Regions from separate parts of the Colwellia asteriadis genome, predicted to be linked through region 2. Evidence: predicted binding sites of a transcription regulator. Region 2 holds the regulator's gene; the other holds the start of a gene.
What was found. Region 2 encodes FliA, which starts transcription of late flagellar genes. Its sites were predicted from a motif close to CTAAAGNTNNNNNNNNNNNNGCCGATA; they were not measured.
Positions count from the first base shown of each region.

Region 1 (12,311 bases), on a different contig from region 2:
GCTGAGTTTTATGGGTTTATTCGTAGCTTAGAAGCTTATGAAAAAAGCTTTAGCAGTAAAAATGATATTATGGTTGTTAAACCAGACAGTGACTTTTTCCGTTATTTAAAAGATGGCGTAAAGGGTAAATAGTTTAACGGTTATATAACAATCAAAAGCCAGCTTTATTGCTGGCTTTTTTATAGCAAAAATACACATTCTTTTTTCGAGGTAGCAAATGAAAAATACAATAATAGCGTTAGGTTTGGTTTTTTCGAGTTTAAGTGCGTCAGCTGTGGTGCTTGAAGCGCCACTGGTATCAATTCCGAGCCACGATGCTTTCTTTAATAACATTAGTCAACATTGTGGCAAGTCATATCAAGGTGAAGTGACTATTGATAATGCAAAGGGCAGTAGCTTTGCTAATAAGCCATTGGTTATGTATGTGAGAAAATGTACTGATAATGAATTACAGGTACCTTTTTATGTTGGTGATGACGCATCACGTACCTGGATTATTACTAAAACAGGAGCGGGGTTATCATTAAAGCATGATCACAGAAAGGTAGATGGATCTTATGACGAGTCAACTATGTATGGTGGCCATACTATAGATGCGGGTTGGTCTAACGTGCAATCATTCCCTGCTGATCAATATTCAAAAGAGCTCTTCGTTACTCAAGGTATCCCTCAGTCGGCCACCAATATTTGGCAGATGTATATTTACCCAACTAAGTTTACTTATCGCTTAGTGAGAGAAGGAAGAGAGTTTAGGGTTGACTTTGACTTAACCAAACCGATTAAAAACCCGAAAGCGCCATGGGGTTATCAGGAGTAGTTGTCTACTCTATAACCTATTAATATATATAGTTAATAATTATTAAAAAGCTGTCCAAGGAAAAAATGTCGCTTTTTCCCTTGGACTAGGCTGCTATATTTGATAAAATCCCCGCCTAATTTTCTTACGAAATAGTAAACATGGGCAAAAATGTAGTTGTTCTCGGCACTCAATGGGGTGACGAAGGTAAAGGTAAGATCGTAGACTTACTAACAGATAAAGCTAAATATGTAGTTCGTTATCAAGGTGGTCACAATGCTGGTCACACTTTAGTGATCAACGGTGAAAAAACCGTATTACATTTAATTCCATCAGGCGTATTACGTGATAACGTAAAATGTTTGATTGGTAATGGTGTAGTGTTGTGTCCTAAAGCCTTAATGACCGAAATCACTATGTTGGAAGCGAAAGGCGTACCAGTACGCGAACGTTTGCTTATTAGTGATGCATGTCCTCTAATACTTCCTTATCACAATGCCTTAGATGCGGCTCGTGAAGTTGCTCGTGGCAATAAAGCTATTGGTACAACAGGTCGTGGTATTGGTCCAGCATATGAAGATAAAGTTGCACGTCGCGGTTTGCGTGTTGGCGACTTATTCTGCGCAGAAACATTTGCAGCTAAGTTAAAAGAAATCGTTGAATATCACAATTTCTCTCTGGTTAATTATTATAAAGTTGAACCAGTAAGCTATGAAGAAGTACTAGCTGATGCGTTAGCTGTTGCAGATATTATCAAAAACATGACAGCCGATATCTCTGAAATTCTTGATCAAGCACGTAAAAACGGTGATTCTATCATGTTTGAAGGTGCTCAAGGTACTTTACTTGATATCGATCACGGTACATACCCATACGTAACTTCGTCCAACACTACTGCTGGTGGTGTTGCGACAGGTTGTGGTGTTGGTCCTCGTCATCTTGATTATATCTTAGGTATTACCAAAGCTTACACAACTCGTGTTGGCTCAGGCCCTTTCCCAACAGAGTTAAATGATGAAATTGGTAATCATTTAGGTACTGTAGGTCATGAGTTTGGCGCTACTACTGGTCGTGAACGTCGTTGTGGTTGGTTTGATGCTGTTGCTATGCACCGTGCAATTCAAGTTAATAGCGTAACAGGTTTTTGTTTAACTAAGCTTGATGTACTTGACGGCTTAGAAACATTAAAGATCTGTACTGGCTATAAAACACCAGAAGGCGACATTATTACTGTGCCGCCAACAGCTGCTGAAGGTTATGAGAAAATAACTCCAGTATATGAAGAGCTTCCAGGATGGTCAGAAAGCACTGTTGGTGCTACATCAGTTGATGCCCTTCCTGCCAATGCACTTGCTTATATTAAACGTATTGAAGAAGTTACTGGTATTCCTGTTGATATAATTTCTACTGGACCAGATCGTGTTGAAACAATTATTAAAGTAAACCCTTTCCTTTAATAGACGTTATCAATGCTATAAAAATCCGACCTAGTGTCGGATTTTTTTTGTCTTAAAATTTGTTCATAAATAACCTGAACTCGGTTTAAGAGATATTTAACAAATTGAAATATAATAAAAAATTATTTTTCTAAATCGCTAGCTTGATAGTTTTTCTTAATTCAAGGCAAATTTCGCGTCAATAGCTGGGCTATTGCAAGTAAATTTAACGAAGAAGTTAGGAAAAGTAGCTGCTAGAGAAACATTTGTTAAGCCGAGCTCAGGTTAAATAACCACCCGAGATAATAAATTCATCAGAGTGTTTATTTATTCACTTACCTTTTAAAGTCAAAGCGTTAAAAAGTCTCACCATTTATTTCACTTATCTGAGTAAGTTATTGCTTATTCCTACCGTTCTAAACACAAGAGGTAATATTCCTCCTTTACTGACGGAATATTTAGCCGGAAATAGTCAATATTTATAATATTAATGTGTGTTTAAGTCTTAATAAGCTTACATTCTATATAGCCGCTAGCAATTTTATATAGTTAAACAACCTTGTATTTCCTTAGTTGATTGCAATACCATTGATTTTGTAGAAATAAATAACAATAAAAATACGTCTATACTTTTATCCACAACAAAACTAACGCATTAGGAAACATTTATGACTGATTTTCGTCAGCAAGCACTTGATTATCACGCTTTACCCACACCAGGAAAAATTTGTGTTGCGCTTACTACCGCAGCTGAAACAAGTGAAGATTTGTCACTGGCATATAGTCCAGGTGTTGCTGAGCCTGTAAGAGAAATAGCGGCTAACCCTGATGATGTTTATAAATATACTGCAAAAGGTAATACCGTTGCGGTTATTTCAAATGGTACTGCAATTTTAGGTTTAGGTAATTTGGGGCCAATGGCCTCTAAACCAGTGATGGAAGGTAAAGCACTATTATTTAAACGCTTTGCCAACATTGACTCGTTTGATATCCAAGTTAAACATAAAACAGTTGAAGATTTTGTTAACACTGTTGCTAATATTGCAGATAGTTTTGGTGGTATCAATTTAGAAGATATTAAAGCCCCAGAATGTTTTGCGATAGAAAAGGCACTTATTGAGCGTTGTAAGATTCCTGTATTTCATGATGACCAGCATGGCACCGCTATTGTAACTGCTGCAGGCATGATGAATGCGTTAGATATTCAAGGCAAAGATATAAAGCAAGCAAATATTGTTTGTTTAGGAGCTGGGGCAGCAGCAATTGCTTGTATGGAGCTGTTAATTAAGTGTGGTGCACAACGTGAAAAAATCTATATGCTAGATACTAAAGGTATTGTGCATACGCGTCGAGATGATTTAAACGAATATAAAAAGCTCTTTGCTAATAATACCGATAAGCGTACTTTAGATGATGCCATCACTGGAGCTGACGTTTTTGTTGGGGTTTCAGGACCTAACTTATTAAGTGCAGAACAAGTTAAATTAATGGCGGATAATCCTGTTATTTTTGCTTGTTCAAACCCTGACCCTGAAATCACACCAGAATTGGCGCTCGCCGCACGAGATGATGTCATTATTGCAACGGGTCGTTCTGATTATCCTAATCAGGTAAATAATGTTTTATGCTTTCCGTTCATTTTCCGTGGCGCACTAGATGTACGTGCGCGTACTATTAATGATGAAATGAAAATTGCAGCAGTCCATGCGATAAGAGCATTGGCAAAAGAGCCTGTACCGCAAGAGGTTTTACAAGCCAGTGGTACAACTGAGTTAACTTTTGGTAAAAATTATATTATTCCTAAACCAATGGACTCTAGGTTATGTGCTGCTGTTGCAAAAGCGGTAGCACAAGCAGCCGTTGATTCAGGTGTTGCAGCACTCGAAATGCCTGAAAATTATATGAGCTAATCATGTAAACTAATTTGATTAGTGCGTTATAAACCAAGTTTTAATATGAGTTATAGTGCTTATTATTAGAATTAACCTTAAGACCATGCTTTAATAAAGCGTGGTCTTTTTATAGGTAAACTACTCGGTGTTAACTATGGATAAAAAACGTTATTGGTTGGCTGCTGTAATGGTACCAGTACTTTTATCTTCATGCTCCAATGAGGAAAGTACAACAATGAATAATCAAAATACTGCTCAGCTTAAAGCCGACCAGCATCAAGCGTTAATAAATGAGGATGCCAAGGATGAATGGCAGCAAGTTACTGTTATATTTAATGACTTTGAAGGTGGCTTTTACGGTTTAGTAACATTAAATGGAGATAATTTATTACCACTTAATTTACCTAAAGAGTATCAAGTTAAAGGAACTAAATTAAAAGTTAAAGGCAAACCCATCGAAGATATGATGACAACCGTGCAGTGGGGTACAGTGTTTAATATTACTGATTTTGAAGTTGTTACATTAGGCAAGGATACTCAAAATAAAGGTATTGTAGAGTAACTGTTGTAAGTATCTGTACTTTATTTATAAAAGCTATTTACATTGCAGTGGCTGTTTTAATACGGTCAATATAACTTCATTGTTAATAAACTGAATTTGGTAAAGCATCTGGTAATTATCTTCACTTAATTTAGTCACTTTTTTACCCGTCAATAACTCAACCAGTTTAGGTGTGGTATTACTATGACCAACAATAAGACTACTTTGTTGCTGCTGTTTTAGTTGAAAAGCAAAGTCGGCTAAATTTTTCGGACTGTAGTGCTTAACGCTAAGGCTGCTTTGCATTGCGAATGGAGTAGCTGTTTGTAAAGTACGCTGGTAGGAAGTGCTGTAAACTTTGTTAATACCAGTTTCGCTGAGCATAGTGGCTAATTGTTTTGCTCGAAATAGGCCGCATGAGGTTAGCGAAGGATTATCTTTATCACTTTGTTTTTCCGCGTGCCGAACTAAATATAATGAAAAGTCGTTATCACTATAAGCACTTAAGCTAAAAGATAGGCTCACAAATAATAATATCAATTTCATCATAATGTTAAGTCGTTAGTAGCTGGATATACGTTGCTTATTATGAAAAGAGCTTCTATCACATTAAGCAACGTCGAAATTTTTACTATTATTTAACGGTTAGAAAAGGCGATTTAAACCATTTAATGCCGCTACCCTAAATGCTTCAGCCATTGTTGGGTAGTTAAAAGTGGTTTCAACAAAGTACTCGATGGTATTTCCGCCATTTTTTTGCTGCATAATCGCTTGTCCAATATGAATGATTTCAGCAGCGTTCTCGCCAAAACAATGAATTCCTAAAATTTCTTTGGTTTCTCTATGGAAAAGAATTTTTAAAGAGCCAACTAAGTTATTGGATATTTGTGCTCTTGCTAAATGCTTGAATTGAGCGCGGCCAACTTCGTAAGGAATTTTTGCTTCGGTGAGCTCTTGTTCCGTTTTACCTACTGAACTAATTTCTGGAATAGTATAAATACCTGTCGGTATGTCGACAATTAATTGCGCGTTACTAGTATTGTCGAGCATAGACAAAGCAGCAATACGCCCTTGATCAAAGGCTGCACTTGCTAAACTAGGGTAGCCAATAACATCACCAACGGCATATATATTATCAACTTCTGTTTGGTAACCACTATTAACTTTCAGCTGTCCTCGACCATCGGCTTTTAATCCAGCTGCGGGCAAATTTAAATCCGCAGTATTACCCGTTCTACCATTAGCGAATAACAGTAAATCAGCGCGCATTTTTTTGCCTGAATCTAAATGCACAACCACAGCATCGTCGGTCGCTTCCACACTTTCTATTTGTTCACCATGACGAATAACAACCCCGTTATTCCATAAGTGATAACTTAAAGAGTCGGACATTTCAGCATCTAAAAATGAAAGTAAGCGATCGCGGGTGTTAATTAAATCCACCTTAACCCCTAAGCCTCTAAAAATTGAAGCGTATTCACTCCCTATAACCCCAGCACCATAAATAATGACGTGGTTAGGCGCATGACTTAGCGATAAAATACTATCTGAGTCGTACACTCTTGGGTGTTTAAAGTCGATATCGGCTGGACGATAAGGTCTTGAACCTGTGGCAATAACAATTTTTTCGGCAGTTATGATTTCAGTTGAACCGTCAGGGCGTAAAATATTAATTGTATTTTTATCTATAAACGATGCTTCACCTGAAATGTGTTCAACGTGATTGCGATGATAAAAGCCACTACGTAAATTAACTTGTTTGCGAATAACCGCAGAGGCATGACTAAGAATATCTTGAAAAGTAAGTTGTTTGCTTTGGTTATTCTGACTAAATAACGGGTTTGCATTGTATTCAATGAGTCGGCTAACCGATTGACGAAGCGCTTTAGAAGGAATTGTGCCCCAATGAGTACAACCACCACCTACTTCATGGTAGCGCTCAATAATCGCGACCTTTTTTTGATGCTTGGCTAGGTTCATTGCTGCCCCTTCACCGCCAGGGCCTGTGCCAATGATAATTACGTCGTAGTCAAAAGTGATCGGCGTATTATTTTTCTTAGAATTAGTTTTTGCCAAAAGATATACCTCAAGTCCTGCATGATACAAAAATTTTAGCAGGAATTGAGGGAAATGGTAATAGAGTTAATCTATTCTGTTGATGTTAAGCAAGTTTCTGCGTTAATAAGTGCCAACTTTTACGTTGCTCAATTAAACGATCTTTTAACTCTTGGTATTGAGTCATCAGCTCTGACTTTTCAACATCGGCAATCACTTGCTCACGTTTAGCAGCAATAAGTGCCTTTCTAACTTGATAATAAGCATTTAATTTTTTAATTAATACATCATACTCTTGTTGTAAGTACGCAATACTTTGCTCAGCATTAGGACAAGTAATTAATTTTGCTTTTGTTTGCTTTAATGTCATCGCTAGTCGCGATTTTTCTATTTTGTCTTCTGAAACTGTACGTAGCTTAGTTGTTAGCCCTAGCCATTGGCAGCTTTTTATTAGCCACTTAGTTGGGTCGAAATGCCACCAACGAATACCGTTGCGGTAATCGTTTTCAAAAATATGGTGGTAATTATGATAACCCTCACCAAAGGTTAACAAAGCTAAAAAGCCATTATCGCGTGCCGTGTTTTTATCGGTGTAAGTTTGCTTACCCCAAATGTGTGCTAGCGAGTTAATGAAAAAAGTGGTGTGATGGTTCATAACAAGTCTAAATACGCCCAGTAATAACAAGCTATTAATCATATTGCCATGCCATAAACCAAAAGCGATAGGAATACCAAAATTCATCAGTAACGCGAGTGGTACATAGTACTTGTGCTGCCACATAACAATACCATCTTTTTTAAGGTCGCGAACGTTAGTGTAATCACTGTAGCGATCTTCTTGGTATCTTCTGCACATCCAACCGATATGAGAAAACCAAAAACCTCTTTTAGCCGAGTAGGGGTCTTTATCATTATTATCGACATGCTTGTGATGAACACGATGATCAGATGACCAATGTAATATGCTATTTTGCAAGGCGAATGCACCACCTAAAGCAAAAATGAGTCGTAAACTCCAATGTGCTTGGTAGGCTTTGTGAGCCCAAAGACGGTGATAACCTGCGGTAATTGACATGCCGCAATAGATAAAACAAACAATAGCAGCGGTTATTTCTGTTATATCAAAACCATGTGTTATAGCTCTGTAAGGTACAACAATAGCGGCAAATAAAAAGGTTACAGCAAAAATAGTAACATTCAGCCAGATAATAGCGGGTTTTTTCATTAGGTTCTCTTTTAATAAATTAACGACAGCTATTGTGGTTAAATTTCACTGTGCAATTTGAGTTTTACGAATTTTAATAAATCTTCACATTTAAGCGTACACTTGTACGCTGTTTATGGTAGTTTAGCTTTCTTGTCGGTCCAGTCAAGTATCTTCTGTAAATTTCTTTAGAAAAGAGCCAACTGACAAGTTGTCATTATTACAGTATGATAATTGCTATTAATTCGATATTTTGTAAACAGAGTAATCACTATGAGTGGTGTTAGAGCACAACAAAAAGAAAAAACTCGCAGGCTATTAATTGATGCGGCTTTAAACCAACTCAGTGCAGAGCGCAGTTTTTCTAATTTAAGTTTACGAGAAGTAGCGAAAGAGGCTGGCTTAGCGCCAACGTCTTTTTATCGACATTTTTCTGATATGGATGAATTAGGGCTAACATTAGTTGATGAAGCAGGATTAACGTTACGACAACTTATGCGCCAAGCCAGACAGCGTATTGCTAAAGGTGGCTCGGTTATTCAAATATCGGTACAAACATTTATGGAACTTATTGAAAGTAACGGAAATATTTTTCGTTTATTATTGCGTGAACGTTCAGGAACTTCTGCGGCATTTCGTGCTGCGGTAATTCGTGAAATTCGTTACTTTACTATGGAGTTGCGTGACTATTTACAACAAGCGAACCAACTTGATGCCGAAGTTGCCTACATGCAAGCGAATGCTGCGGTAACTATTGTTTTTAGCGCGGGGTCTGACGCATTAGATATTGATGATAAGAATGAGCGTGAACAATTAGCTCAACAAACCATTCAGCAATTAAGATTTATTGCTCGTGGCGCCGCGGAGTTAAGTGATAGACGTAAAGCAGGTAAGAAATAACCTGCTTTATTTTTGCAAAAATTACTTTTGTATCTGCTGATAGTTATTTTTTAGTTAGTATTACACCAACCTCAATATGGTGGGTATAAGGGAACTGATCAAATAACGCGTATTTATCTACCTTGTGCGTAGTTGTTAATAAAGCTAAATTTTCTTTGAGTGTTTCAGGGTTACATGAAATGTAAATTACTTTTTCAAAGCGTCTAACGAGCTCGACACTATCTTTATCTAAACCCGCTCTTGGTGGATCAACTAATACGGTATCGTAATTATAAGCGGTTAGGTCAAACCCCTCTAAACGTCTAAATTGACGTTCACCATTCATTGCCTGACTAAACTCTTCACTCGACATTCTTACAATATCGATATTATCGATGCCGTTTTTCTCAATATTAATTTGCGCTGAGCGAACTGATGTTTTTGATATTTCAGTCCCTAATACACGTGTGAAGTTTTCAGCAAGTGCAATACTAAAGTTACCATTACCGCAATACAGCTCAATTAAGTCACCTGTTGAGTCTTTAGTTGCTTGTTGTGCCCACAATAACATTTGTTCATTTACCTGCGCATTAGGCTGTGTGAAGCTATTTTCTACTTGCTGGTAAATGAATGTTTTATTGCCAACGTTAAGTGATTCCATAACGTAATCTTTATCAACAATAATTTTTTGCTTTTTAGCTCTTCCAATAATATCCACAGGAGCAATTGCAGAGAGCTCTACTTTAAGTGCTTTCGCAGCTTGCTCCCAACTTTCTTCTAAAGGCTTGTGGTAAAGTAAACTAATTAATAGCTCGCCACTTAAAGTCGATAAAAAATCTACTTGAAACAGTTTATATCTCAGGTCTTGATTATCTTTAATTGCAGTAATTAAACCTTTCATTGCTTTATTAATTAATTCGCTAGCAACGGGAAAGTCATCAACACGAAACTTTTCTTTAGTTTCACTGTTAAACATAATGTAATAAAGATCATCACCTTGATGCCACACTCTAAATTCAGCACGTTGACGGTAATTAAGCGGCTGTGATGGATAAACTTCGGCAACAGGCATAGTAAAGTGACTAAACAGTTCGGCCATATCTTGTTGTTTGCTTGATAACTGCTCAGGGTAATTATCGGGGTGGATATGACTAAACATAGTATTGCCTTTTGAAATAGAGTGATAAAGAAATAACAGCGCGAATTCTACTATCGCGATGATTTTTGTCTAGCCTTAATGTGCATTGAACACTAATCAAGTAATGTATAACAATATAGCCAACTTTTATTGCTTAACTTTTGTACATTGTTGCCGATAAGCTAATATAGACTGAGCTATTAACTTTAGGGTTAATTCACATTAAGGCAGCATTATGACAAAGTTAAACGATCTACTACACTCTATTAATCAGCGAACTATACCTAATCGAGCTGACAGCCTTAAGAGTAAAAACCAAACTAGTATAGCAGAGCAAGGCAACGAACCTATTCGCCACACTGGAAAAGGTCGGCCAATATTTGATCTGCAAGCGATTAAAAGTTTAGGCAAAAGTGGCTTTGCCGCAAAAGTAATGTATCAATCAATTTTCTCTCATTTTTCTTCATCAACCAATGATACCGCTATTACTCGTAATCAAAACCTCGCAGATATAGATTTAGCGAAAGCAGAGCAAGAAAGTGCAGGCTCGTTATTTGACTTTGAAGAAGTGGCTAAAAATGTCATGGCTTTTATTGGTTCGACAATTCTCTCCGCTAAATCAAGAGATGTCGGTGATGAAAAGCTCACTGAGTTATTTGATCAAGCGCGATCTGGCGTGGAACAAGGAATTGGCGATGCACTTGAAGTGCTAAAAGATAGTGAATCGTTAACAGAAGATATAGAAACAGGTATCGAGAAAAGCAGAGATCTTATTAATACAAAAATTGATGAGTTACATCAGCAGGTATTTGCGCCAGAAGAAGCAATAGAAAATATTTTATCTACTAACGAGTCATCTATTTCTAAGTCTCAAACCAGTAGCGTAAGTATTGTCACTGCAGAAGGGGATCGTATCAATATTGACTTTAGTGCTTCCCAAGGAAAAAACATTAATGAGCAATCATCATCAAATAGTTACCAAGTCGAACAAACTTTTTACAGCGAACGTAATTTTTCGTATAGCGTAGAAGGAGATTTAAATGATGATGAAAAAGCAGCGCTTGGCCAATTAATTGAAGAGGTTAGGGAGGTTCAACATCAATTCTTTACAGGAGATATTGAAAAGGCCTTTGAAAAGGCTACTGAGCTTAATGTTGAGTCTTCACAAATTGCTAGCTTTAGCATGAACCTAACTCAGCAAACATCAGTAAGTCAAAAGTATTCCGAAGTTGCGAATAATCAGAGTGAAGCAAGTGCAGATAATACGGATAAGCGTAAAGGGTTAGCCCAACAACTTAAACCTGCTATCGACTTTATGAAACAGTTCCAGCAGTTGCAACAGCAAGCAGAGCAATTACTCTCTCCAGCTGAAAGTAATATTAATAAATTTTATGATGCCATTATTAAGGCTGACTTTATAGCTCAACCTAGTCATACATTAGAAGGGCAATTAACACGTTGGCACAATATACTTGAGCAGTTATAGGTTTTTCAGCAAAGCTAAGTAGTCAGCTCATATAATGTATAAAGCAATATTCAGAGCGAGACAAAATAAAAAGAAAGGCCGTTAATATTACTATTAACGGCCTTTTATATAATGACAACCTTATGGTTGTGTTTAAACTTACTCGCTACGTTCAGGACGCTCTTTCGCTTCACGTACCTTCAAAGTGCGTTGTTGAAATTCAGTATCATTCAATGCTGAAATCGCAACATCTAAATCTTTAGTTGCCATTTCAACAAAACCAAAACCACGACGCTTACCGGTATGTTTATCTTTCATTAAACGTACTGATAGCACAGTACCGTAGTCAGCAAATAATTCTCTTACAGTGGTTTCATTTGCGCGGTAAGGTAAATTACCTACATAAAGAGTTTTCACATCTTCATTAGCAGGGAGACCAGTATTCCCGGTCGAAGAAGTGCTTGATGATGTTGCACCACCAATTAAAGGAGCAACAAAAGCACTAACAAAGGCAATGGCTGCGATTAACACAGGCGTTACGGGAGATAAAGCAATTGTAAGGACATAAGCGATAACTGCAAAAGCTGCAGCAATGATCACTGTGATTAGTTGAGGAGATTTCATAAATGGATACCTAATTATTATTGTAGAAATACGATTTGTATATTTTTATATAGTTGGATAACTCTAAATAGCAATTCTATGTTACCGAGCTTTTTCTAATGTGCAACTATTCAAGCGTAAAAATTATGCAATTTATACACTATATAAGTAAAAGGTAGACCAAAAAGAAATAAATGGCTGGTTAAATGCTCAATTCGTGGTAATTATCAGCGAACAGTCATTAAAATGAAAATAACCCTTGCGCATTCAAGTTAGCTCTCTATAATGCGCTCCAGTTCCAA
Region 1 is NZ_BAAAFA010000015.1:266-12,576, reverse strand. It holds gene hflC (protease modulator HflC) at 1-132, shown strand, start outside; gene ABD005_RS17355 (hypothetical protein) at 218-817, shown strand; gene ABD005_RS17350 (adenylosuccinate synthase) at 958-2,253, shown strand; gene ABD005_RS17345 (malic enzyme-like NAD(P)-binding protein) at 2,901-4,142, shown strand; gene ABD005_RS17340 (hypothetical protein) at 4,279-4,686, shown strand; gene ABD005_RS17335 (SixA phosphatase family protein) at 4,720-5,214, opposite strand; gene sthA (Si-specific NAD(P)(+) transhydrogenase) at 5,311-6,741, opposite strand; gene ABD005_RS17325 (acyl-CoA desaturase) at 6,827-7,945, opposite strand; gene fabR (HTH-type transcriptional repressor FabR) at 8,198-8,824, shown strand; gene trmA (tRNA (uridine(54)-C5)-methyltransferase TrmA) at 8,868-9,962, opposite strand; gene ABD005_RS17310 (DUF5610 domain-containing protein) at 10,177-11,427, shown strand; gene ABD005_RS17305 (RNA recognition motif domain-containing protein) at 11,566-12,030, opposite strand.
Region 1: ABD005_RS17310 (DUF5610 domain-containing protein) is a predicted target of FliA. The motif match lies at 10,095-10,121, and genes of this name have one in related genera.

Region 2 (12,311 bases):
TTATCAAATAGCTCAGGCCCTGCTACTTCTAATAAGCCATCGCCATATAAATTTTTCTTCGATTCATTGGCCTTTACCAGTAAAATATCATTGCTACTTCCACTGTTAATACTGTGGAGATCTGTCGGTTTAAACAAACCACCAAAAGATTCAGTAATAATATCAAACGGTTTTTCATTGACCATAGCCATCGCATAAAGTACGACGAATAGCGCAAATAATAACGTCATATAATCAGCATAGGAGACTAACCAACGATGAACATTGTCAGGCTCTACTTCATGCCGTTTACGACGTACTCGATTCATCTATCCAACCTAAATGCAGATAACTTATCTTCAATTGCGTGAGGGTTATCACCATTGGCAAGTGCAATAAGCCCTTCAGAAATCATTTCTCGATACATCGTTTGTTGGTGAATAATGGCTCTCAACTTATTTGCTACCGGCAAATAAATTAAATTAGCAAAACCAACACCGTATATAGTTGCAATAAATGCGGTCGCAATACCTGTACCAAGTAAGGCGGGGTCTGTTAAATTATTCATCGCATGGATAAGTCCCAAAACAGCGCCTAGAATTCCAATGGTAGGGCTATACCCCCCCATCGCTTCAAATACATTAGCAGAGCGTAGGTTATGCTCTCGGTATATATCTAAGTCGAGCTCTAAAGATAAACGTAATGTGTCAACTTCAACGCCATCAACTAATGAGTTCAGCCCTTTTTGTGTATATTGGTCATCAATATCAAGAGCTATATCTTCTAAAGCTAAGTAACCTTCACTACGCGATAGCTCTGCCCAATGTACAATATCAGCAATGCCTTGTTCTATATTATAAACAGGAGGATAAAAGACCCAACGAAGCAATGAAATAGCATGAGTAAACTGCACCATGGATGATTGCAACATCACTGCCCCTAAAGTACCGCCAAAGACAATAATAAATGCGGGTAGTTCAAATAAAGCAGAAAAACTTCCTCCGTCTAAGCTAAATCCTATATAAATAGCTAAAACAGCCAGAACCAGTCCTGCAATACTGAGTTTATCCACGGCTGACTTCCTTAACCATTGAGGGCGCCATCGCATCTAACGGTAAAGAAAGTTGAGATATCCCTGCCTTATCAATAGCTTGTGGCATTCCGTAGACAACACAAGATTGTTCATCTTGAGACCATATGGTAGCACCTTTTGTTTTAAGCATTCTGGCACCTTCTTTTCCATCAGATCCCATACCGGTAAGTATAACGGCAAGTACTTTTCCTGAAAAAGTTTTAGCTGCAGAGCCAAACGTAATATCAACACTTGGTTTAAAGGTTATTTTAGGAGAGTCATCTTCTAAAATTTTGATTTTAGCTGCACTCTCTGTACCACTAATAATCATCTGACGACCGCCTGGTGCTAAGTATGCGCAGCCGGGCTTTAATACGTCACCATCGGCGGCTTCTTTAACTTTTATCTTACATAATGAGTCTAAGCGGCTAGCAAATGCAGCAGTAAACGCCGCTGGCATATGTTGTACCATGACAATAGGTAATGGAAAATCAGCATTAAATTGCGTGAGTATTTTTTGTAAGGCGACAGGTCCACCTGTAGATGTACCTATAGCTAGTAATTTATACTCTTTACCAGAACTACGTGAAATAGTATTGGAAGACTTTTTGACGCTAGTACCAACCTCTTTTCTCTCAACAATTTTCGTCGGTACTTCGCGAGTTAGTGGCCTATCACTTCTCACAGGTGGCGTAGGCTTACTAACCCGCGCCCTTAAATTAGGTTTACGGGCAATCTCTAAAACACGTTGACGTAACAAGCTCCCTGCTTCATCGGTATTTTTAGCTATTTCACTAAACTTTTTAGGAAGAAAATCTAAAGCGCCAGCCTCTAGCGCCTCAAGTGTTGCTTGTGCACCTTGATGGGTTAAAGAGGAGAACATTAGTATTGCTGTTGGTGACTGAGACATTATTTTTTTAACAGCATCAATACCATTTAACACGGGCATCTCTATGTCCATTGTGATCACATCAGGCTTTAATAGCTTAGCTTTATCAACAGCTTCTTGACCATTTACAGCAACACCAATAACTTCAAGTTGAGGATCTTTAGTTAAGATGTCTGTGACTCTGCGTCTAAAGAAGCTGGAGTCATCAACCACAAGTACCTTATAGGCCATTTATTATCTCTGCTTTTTTATATGAGTGATTATAGGTAAGTTGAAGGCGCTCGAAAATAAAGCGCCTTCAATAGCTAACTACGCAGTTTTTTATTAACCGGTGACTTTCTAGCATAAAACTTTAATATGTTTGCTATATCTAAAATAAGTGCAATGCCGCCGTCACTAGTAATGGTTGCTCCTGCCATGCCTGGTGTACCATGAAGTAATCTATCGAGTGGTTTTATAACAACCTCTTCTTGACCAATTAAGCTATCAACAACAAAAGCAACTTGTTGATTACCTAACTGTACAATAACAACATGACCTTTATCGCGAGGCTTCGATGTATACCCTTTGACTAACCACTGATCTAAGTAAAATAAAGGAATAGCCTTTTCTCGAACTATAATGGTTAATTGACCATCAACACTGTTGGTATTAGATAAATCTAAATGAAATATTTCATTGACTGAAGCAAGCGGTAAAGCAAATGTTTGCTTACCAACCACAACCATTAGTGTAGGTAATATAGCTAAAGTTAAAGGAACTTTAATTTCTAACACTGTGCCTACACCCAGCTCAGCGTCAATGTTGACCGTACCGTTAAGTTGTGTGATTTTAGTTTTAACCACATCCATACCAACACCACGACCCGATACTTCAGATATTTCTGTTTTAGTAGAGAAACCTGGAGCAAATATTAAGCTATACGCCTCTTTATCTGACATACGTGCTGCGGCATCCGCATCAAGAACACCGCGTTCTATCGCAATATTTTTTAATTTTTCAGGGTTCATACCTGCACCATCATCTTTAATGGTCAGTAATATATGATCTCCTTCCTGAGAGGCTGATAAAACAACAGTACCTTCTCTAGGCTTACCTATTGATTCACGAACATCTGGTGCTTCAATGCCGTGGTCAACAGAGTTACGTACTAAGTGAACTAGAGGATCGGCTAGAGCTTCAACCAAGTTTTTATCTAAATCAGTTTCTTCACCTTCAAGAATAAGCTTAATATCTTTTTTCAGGCTTCGAGCTAAGTCACGAACAACTCGAGGGAAACGACCAAAAACCTTTTTAATAGGCTGCATCCGTGTTTTCATCACGGCGCCCTGTAAGTCGGTAGTCACTGCATCTAAGTTAGTTACCGCTTTAGTGAGATCTTCATCATCAGACACTAGCCCTAAACTGGTTAGCCTATTTCTAACGAGTACGAGCTCACCAACCATATTCATGATTTGATCAAGCCTTTTTGTATCAACCCTAACAGTGGTTTCACCTTGTGATGCCGCTGCTGCTTTCTTCTCTGCGACTTTAGCAGGAGCAGAGCTTACTGGTGCCGGCGCAGGACTTGGTGTTGATGGCTTAGCTGCTGCTGGCTTAGCCGGAGTAACAGGATCTGGAGTCACTGCAGGGGGAGTATTTTCAACTGTATTTTCGGTTGCTGTACTGTCAGTTGCGGTACTTGGGGCATTACCTTTACCGTGTAACTCATCGAGTAGTTTTTCAAATTCTAAGTCATCTATATCATCCGAAGATGTACTAGAAGTGGCTTGAGAGGACGCTGCAACTTCTGAAGAAAAAGCCCCTTGACCATGTAATTCATCAAGCAATGATTCAAATTCATCGTCTGATATTTCATTGCTATCGGTTGGATTGCTAGCCGTAGGAGCTACATTAACCTCTTCTGATGGCGCAGGAGTTGAAGGTTCCCCACCGCCATGTAACTCATCGAGTAAGCGCTCAAACTCATCTTCGGTCATTTCATCATTTGAGCCTGTATCATTTGAGTTTTCATCATTAATATCGTTATTAACAGCTACCGTAGCATCTTCAACGACAGCTTCAATTGGAGCTGGATCAGCAGCGCCTGCTGAATCAGGAGTACTAAGGCGATGTAATTCAGCTAATAGTTGCGGATCTGCAGGAATTAATGGCTGGCTATTTTGCACTAAAGCAAACATATCATTAACCGTATCTAGAGCAGATAGAATAGTATCCATAAGCTCAGGATTAACACGTCGTTGTCCAGTACGTAATAAATCAAAGATATTTTCCGCACCATGACAGACTTCAACAAGCTCATTCAAGCTTAAAAACCCTGCTCCCCCTTTCACTGTATGAAATCCACGGAAGATAGAGTTCAATAGCCCAGAGTTATCTACATCATTTTCTAGCTCAACTAGCTCTTCTGAAAGAGACTCTAAGATTTCACCCGCTTCAACTAAAAAATCCTGTAAAATTTCTTCATCTGCTTCAAAAGACATGCAGCAACTCCCATTAAAATCCTAAACTTGATAAAAGATCATCAACATCGTCTTGATCTTCAACAACATCGTCTCTGTTTTCTGTGTTTACTATCGGACCTTCAACTAAATTGTCACCGACTTTAGGTGTCGCTTGATTTTTATCATCATCAGAAGTGATACCAAAAGCGGTTAACATGTTAATTAAACTGTCTTCAACCTCTCGAACCAAATCAATAACCTTACGAATAACTTGGCCTGTTAGATCTTGGAAATCCTGTGCCATTAAGACATCGGTCATTAAGCCATGTATTAATTGAGTTTCTTTACCTGTTGTTTTAAGTAGTGTGTCAATACCCAAACAAAGGCTTTTGAACTCAGCTAAATCAATTTGATTATTCATCAGTTTAGTCCAAGCGGGATTAACTGCATCAACTTGTTCTGATATTCTATCAACCACTGGAAAAATAGCTTCAACAGCGTCCATAGTTTTGTTTGCTGCTTCTTCTGTTCTTTCAATAACGTAATTCAGGCGCTCTTTCGCATCCGGAATATCAGCATTAGCCAAGTCACTTAAACGAGAGTCAACTTGGAAGTTCGTTAACGAGTCATGAAGTTGACGTGTTAACTTACCTATTTCTGCAAACAGTTCCGAGTTAATTGGGTTTTGAATTTCTGCAATAATTGCATCGGCAGCATCTTGCTGCCCAGATTCAAGATACTCAACTAGCGATTTTGCTTGCTCTAAAGAGATCCGCCCCATCATAGCTATACTCATGCAAAGTCCTTAATACTTATGCAAACCATATTCTTAGCATATTAAATTCGTATAAAGCTAAAACAGTTATTAACCCAAACGCTCAAAAATTTTGTCTAATTTAGTTTTTAACGTTGCCGCAGTAAATGGCTTAACGATATAACCATTTACCCCTGCTTGAGCTGCCATAACTATTTGCTCTTTTTTAGCTTCTGCAGTAATTAATAAGACAGGGATGTGAGATAAGCTCGCATCAGCTCGTATTGCTTTTAATAAGTCAATACCTTGCATACCAGGCATATTCCAATCAGTTACAACAAAGTCAAAATCTCCACCTTGAAGCATCGGTAATGCTGTGCTGCCATCATCCGCCTCTTGAATATTGGTAAAGCCTAAATCACGCAATAAATTTTTTACTATACGTCTCATGGTTGAAAAGTCATCAACTACAAGCACTTTCATATTTTTATCCAAGGCACCCTCCGGCGAAACATTTAAAATTAATAATGGTGGTATTATTTATACTATCAAACTTATTTTAACAGTGAAGTTAATTGTTATCGATTTAATAGTTTAGTTAATTTTGCCAAGATTGCATACGCGCTTTTAACCTATGCATTGCTTGACTATGAATTTGGCTCACCCTTGATTCACTTACATCAAGTACTTGACCAATTTCACGTAAATTCAATTCTTCATCGTAGTATAGCGACAGTACTAGAGCTTCACGCTCGGGTAAAGTGCTTATACACTCAGCTAACGCCTTTTTAAACGCAATTTGTTCTATATTTAGATAGGGATCATCATCAATATTGTCATCAGTATAACTTAACGCATCTTCACTTGTACCTAAGTCATCTATGCCTAGTATTTTACCTGTACTGACTTCTCTTAATATATGATGGTAGTCATTTAATGAAATATCAAGTTTTTCAGCAACTTCAATATCAGAAACATCTCTACCAAGTTTAGCTTCTAATGTATTGATTGCATCACTTACCATTCGGCTATTTTTATGTACTGAGCGAGGAGTCCAGTCACCGCGACGCATTTCATCTAGCATTGCACCACGTATTCTAATACCTGCAAAGGTTTCAAAGCTAGCACCTTTAGTATTATCAAAGTTATTAGCGGCTTCTAATAATCCAATCATGCCTGATTGAATGAGATCATCGACTAATACACTTGCAGGTAGTCTTGCCAATAAGTGATAGGCAATACGTTTGACCAAAACAGTATGTTGCTCAAGTATCGCAGCTTTATCAATTTGATTACTATAGCTATTCGCTTTTGCCACGTAATAATGCTCTCATAAAGTCGTATGGATTTGAATAAACTAGCTAATTAGCTAATAACTGCTCAATAAAAAACTCTAAGTGTCCTGATGCTTGTTTAGGTATAGGCCATTGGCCTACTTTAGTCGCTAAACTGCTAAATGCTTTAGCGGCTGGGGATTGTGGAAACGCTTCAACAATAGCTTGTTGCTTGCGAACCGACTTTCTAATATTTTCATCAAAGGGAATAACCGCGACTAACTCTAGTGCTACATCTAAAAACCTGTCTGTTACTTTAGTCAGTTTAGCAAAAAGCTGTTCGCCTTCTTTTGGATTTCGCACCATATTGGCAACAACTTTAAACTTGAAAACCCCATGGTCGCGACTTAATAACTTCATCAGTGCGTAACAATCTGTTATTGATGTGGGCTCATCACAAACCACTAACATGACATCTTGTGCTGCACGGGTAAAGCTAAGTACCATATCTGAAATACCTGCTGCGGTATCAACAATAAGTACATCAAACTGAGTTTGCATTTCACTAAAGGCACGAATTAATCCAGCATGCTCTGCTGGCGTTAAGTCAACCATAGATTGTGAGCCAGATGTTGCTGGAATTATTTTAATACCGGCAGGCCCTTCAATAATAATATCATCGAGCTCGCACTCACCCGAGAGCACATGTGATAAATTGCGCTTTACCCTCAAGCCCAACATTACATCAACATTAGCTAGACCTAAATCGGCATCTAAAACGAGAACACGCTTGCCCTGTTGGCCTAATGCTATAGCGGTATTCAAAGAAACATTGGTTTTACCTACGCCTCCTTTGCCTCCTGAAACAGCGATTACTTTAACTTTTTGTAAATCTTGCATTTTTCTTAAGCCACTCGCTTGATCTATCATCAAATTTTTACTTCTATTGTCGTATAAACTAACACGCTACATTACTCCCGCGGGAGCAACTGGCATAGTGCGCACAGGTGTATTATTACCATTTGCTGGCTTACTTGCCATCTTATCAGCAAGAGTAACTAATTTCTCAGCATTTGCAACTTTAATATCTTCAGGAACTCGTTGTCCGTCAGTAAGATACCCAATTGGTAAACCATTTTTTATTGATGTGGTAATTATTTCGCCAATACTAACGCTTTCATCAAGTTTAGTATAAATACACCCTGATATTGGTACTTTTTTAAAGCGTTCAACATTTTCTTGCATAACTCGCTGTTGGGTATTGGCAGCAAGTACCAAGTAATTACGAATAGTAACGCGTGCATTATTAACCAAGTTTGCCAACTGCTCAGCTAAACGCATATCGCGTTGCCCCATACCCGCAGTATCAATCAAAATAAGTTTTTTCTTCGAAAACTGCTGTAATAAAGCATCTAATGCCTGACTGTCTTTAGCAAGCATGACCTGACAACCTATAATTTTACCGTACGTTGCAAGTTGTTCAAAACCCGCTATACGAAAGGTATCAGTCGAAATAAGTGCAACATTATCACTCCCATGAACTTGCGCAAAACCAGCAGCGAGTTTGGCAATAGTTGTTGTTTTCCCAACCCCTGTCGGGCCAACTAAAGCAACAACGCCACCACGATGAATGATATCGTTTTGCGTGGTATTTATTTGCTTAGCGATAAGTTGTGTTGCTTGTTGCCAAGCTTCTGGCTCAGAAGTTTGTGGTGGCACATAACCCGCTATCTGATCTGCTATTTGCTCATTAATTCCTAGTGCTAATAAACGACTTACCAATACCGCACGCTGAGGATCCTTTTGTGCCATATCTTGCCACATCAACCCAGAAACCTGGTGCTCTAATAGCGCTCGAATAGACATCATTTCTTGTTGCATTTTAGCAAAGTCTTGCGAAGAAACCGCCGCACTTTGGCTTTCTGTTGGTACTGTTTGTTGCGCATTAAACGGAGTTACATTCGCGGTAATATCATCGGCATCTTCATTTAAAACAGTTGATTGACTTAAGCGGTCAGTAAAGCTTTTAAATTGTTGCTCTATGCTTTCATCCTCTTCAGTTAAGTCATTAACTGTCGGCTGACTATGTGATGGCATTGGTGTCGTTGTTTGCTGAACTTGACGATTAAGTAAAGCGGATAAGCTGTCAGCATGGTTTTCTTCATTGGCCGTTGAGTTTACTTTTTCATTAACAGTTACATTTTCTGACGCGACACTATTTTGACGTGTTGAAGCACTTTGGCTATGTGAGGCATGATTCCCAATATTAACTACATCGTCTGTTACTGCTCTATTGCTACTGCGCTCATCAAATGAGTTAATACTATTTGCCGATAATGACTGTTCTTGTGGTTGTGTTTTTGTAGTTATTGGCTGGTTGTAATCAACCGCAGCCATTAGCTCAACACCTTCAGGAATTTTTTTAGTTGACATAATGACGGCATCAACACCGAGTTCATCTTTTATTTGTGCTAAGGCACTGCGCATATCTTTGGCAACAAAACGTTTAATTTTCATATAAAACCTCAGTGTAACTAGTCATTACTATGTTATTTGTTATCAAGCAAATTTTTGCTTGGGTCTAAATTACTGACCTATAACACTCACTATTTTTATTTGTTTATCATCAGGGATTTCTTGATAAGAAATAACCCGCAACCCTGGAATCGTATATTTTACAAATTTAGATAACACTGAACGTAAAATACCCGATGTTAATAGAATAGGAACTTCTCCAGACATCTCTTGTTGATGAGCACCATCAGTTAATGATTTTTGTAAACGCTCTGCAAGCCCTGGTTCAATACCTGCGCCGTCATCTCCGGCCATTTGCATAGACTGGTGCAACATTTGTTCCAACTCAGGTGCCAAAGTTATGACAGGGACTTCTTGCTCACCGCCGACAAGGTCTTGAATAATAAATTTACGTAAGCTAATACGTACAGCAGCAGTCAACACTTCTGCATCTTGACTCTTAGGGCCGTACTCTACTAAGGTTTGTACTATTGAGCGCATATCACGAACAGCAACACCTTCATTCATTAAACTTTGCAGCACTTTCACTACAGTGCCTAAAGTCAGCGTATCAGGAATAAAACCTTCAACTAATTTAGGATGATTTTTCGCCAGTAAATCTAATAAGTTTTGAACTTCTTCATGACCAAGCAACTGTGATGCGTTATTAGTTAATATTTGGCTTAAATGCGTTGCTAATACCGTTGCCGAATCAACGACGGTATAACCCAAAGTTTGCGCCTGTTCACGTTGATTTTGGTTAATCCAAACGGCATCAAGACCAAAAGCTGGGTCTTTAGTTGGAATGCCTTCTAACTGGCCAAAAACTTGGCCTGGGTTTATGGCTAATTCTTGGTCGTGTCTAATTTGTGCAGAGCCGACATTAACGCCCATTAATGAAATTTGATAACTGTTGGGTTCTAAATCTAAATTGTCTCGAATATGAACTGCTGGCACTAAAAAGCCAAACTCTTGAGAAAGCTTTTTACGAACACCTTTAATTCGACTAAGCAACTCTCCGCCTTGCGCTTTATCAACCAAAGGTATTAAGCGATAACCTATTTCTAAGCCAATAATATCTACATGGTTAACATCGTCCCAATCAAGCTCTTTAACTTCATCTTCTTTTTGCTTGATTTGGGCTTTCTCTTCATGTTCATTTTTTTCAAGTTCAGCGGCTTTATTAATTTTATTACGGTTACCTAAAAAGGCAGTACCCGCAATCATTGCAGCAAAAAGTAAAAACACAAAGTGAGGCATGCCTGGAATAACACCCATAACAAACATGACACCTGCAGCAATATACAGTGACTTCCCTTGACCAAGCTGAGCGCTAACTTGCTCCCCCATGTCTTGTGAAGTGTTCTGACGAGTTACAACTATCGCAGTACCAATTGAAAGCAATAACCCAGGTATTTGAGCAACTAGGCCGTCACCTATGGTAAGTAACGTGTATATCTCTACTGCTTCATCAAAGGTTAAGTCATGTTGAACCATACCAATAACTAAGCCGCCAACAATATTAATAAATAATATTAAAATACCAGCAATGGCATCACCTTTAACAAATTTACTGGCACCATCCATGGAGCCATAAAAGTCAGCTTCACTCGTGACTTCTGTTCTGCGCTCTTTAGCTTGCTCTTGAGTGATAAAACCGGCATTTAAATCGGCATCTATCGCCATTTGTTTACCCGGCATAGCATCTAAGGTAAAGCGCGCTGTTACTTCGGCGATACGACCAGCACCTTTAGTTACAACAACAAAGTTAATAATAATAAGAATAAGAAATACAACAATACCTACCGCATAGTTACCGCCAATAACTACCGAGCCAAAGGCTTCAATAACTTTACCTGCAGCCTCAGGACCTTCATGACCTTCTAACAGTACTACTCGAGTACTTGCAACATTCAAAGCTAATCGTAAAATAGTGGCCACCAGTAATACCGCAGGAAAAGAGCCAAAATCTAACGGCTTTAGGGTATAAACTGTAATTAAAAGCACGACAAGTGATAAAGCGATATTAAAAGAGAATAGAATATCAAGCAGCCACGATGGCATAGGTAAAATAACCATACCGAGTGCGGCCATCACTAATATAGGTGTGCCTAAACCAGTCAGGTGATGAAAGTTCTTTTTATCAAAGCGGTTTAAATAAGCGGGTAGTTGCATTAATACTTCATGTTATTTTTTTGACACGTAATAATAAGAAAAGCAAATCTCGTACCATAAAATTACGTTTAACTTTTATCAATAAAACAAGTCACTTATATCAATATTTAAAATCATCTGGAATGGGTAATGTTTTCGGAATAGCGGTTGGCCTTTTTGCCTTGCCTTTCTTATGCTCATTAAGTTGAAAAATAAACGCTAATACTTGCGCAACCGCGGCAAATAATTCTTCAGGAATATCATCACCCGCTTCAGTGGTATAATAAAGCGATCGTGCTAAAGCCGGTGACTGAATTATTTCAATATTATGTTCTTTGGCTATAGTACGAATATGAATCGCCATTTGGTCAACCCCTTTAGCAATGACAACAGGCGCACCACCAACAGCAGCATCGTATTTTAAGGCTACTGAGTAATGCGTAGGGTTGGTAATAACGACATCAGAGTTAGGCACTTCGGCCATCATTCGTCGTTGTGATATTTCATACTGCGCTCTTTTTATACGCCCTTTAGTTTCTGGGCTACCTTCACTATTTTTATGTTCATCTTTAATATCTTGTTTGGTCATTCTTAATTGCTTGGCATGATTCCACACTTGATAAGGTGCATCTATCACGACAATAATACCAATAGAAAGCGCTAACACTAAAAACATCCACAATAGCATTGTCGTTGCATGAGCGAAATTATTCGGTATAGATTCTCGACTCAAACCTAAAATTTCTTCAAATAACCCACTGAGTAATAAGTACGAAACAATAAATATCACTAAAAATTTTAAAATAGATTTAATGAGTTCAACAAATGCTTGTACACCAAACATACGTTTAAAGCCGGCAAGTGGAGAAAGTTTACTTGCCTTCGGTGCGGTAGCCGCCCACGAAAAACTCATACCACCAAGCAAAATATTACCTACAAACGCTGCCAGCGCAACAATAGCGAAAATCCACAACATAGGCGCAATAATTAAGGTAACGCCCTCATCAATAATTTTAAATAAGGCATTAACATCCATTGCTTCTTCGCGGCTAAAGCTAAATAATCGTTTCATCATTTGAGCGATAGATGCTGCTAAAGAGCCCCCCATAAGTAACATTGCACAGGCGCAACCAACAAGTACAAAAAAAGTACCTAAGTCTTTAGAACGAGCTATTTGCCCTTTCTTACGTGCATCAGTAAGTTTTTTTGCTGTGGGTTCTTCGGTTTTTTC
Region 2 is NZ_BAAAFA010000004.1:163,483-175,793, reverse strand. It holds gene ABD005_RS07265 (flagellar motor protein MotB) at 1-308, opposite strand, end outside; gene ABD005_RS07260 (flagellar motor protein) at 305-1,051, opposite strand; gene ABD005_RS07255 (protein-glutamate methylesterase/protein-glutamine glutaminase) at 1,044-2,171, opposite strand; gene ABD005_RS07250 (chemotaxis protein CheA) at 2,246-4,423, opposite strand; gene ABD005_RS07245 (protein phosphatase CheZ) at 4,437-5,180, opposite strand; gene cheY (chemotaxis response regulator CheY) at 5,250-5,633, opposite strand; gene ABD005_RS07235 (RNA polymerase sigma factor FliA) at 5,737-6,456, opposite strand; gene ABD005_RS07230 (MinD/ParA family protein) at 6,500-7,342, opposite strand; gene flhF (flagellar biosynthesis GTPase FlhF) at 7,379-8,929, opposite strand; gene flhA (flagellar biosynthesis protein FlhA) at 8,999-11,101, opposite strand; gene flhB (flagellar biosynthesis protein FlhB) at 11,202-12,311, opposite strand, start outside.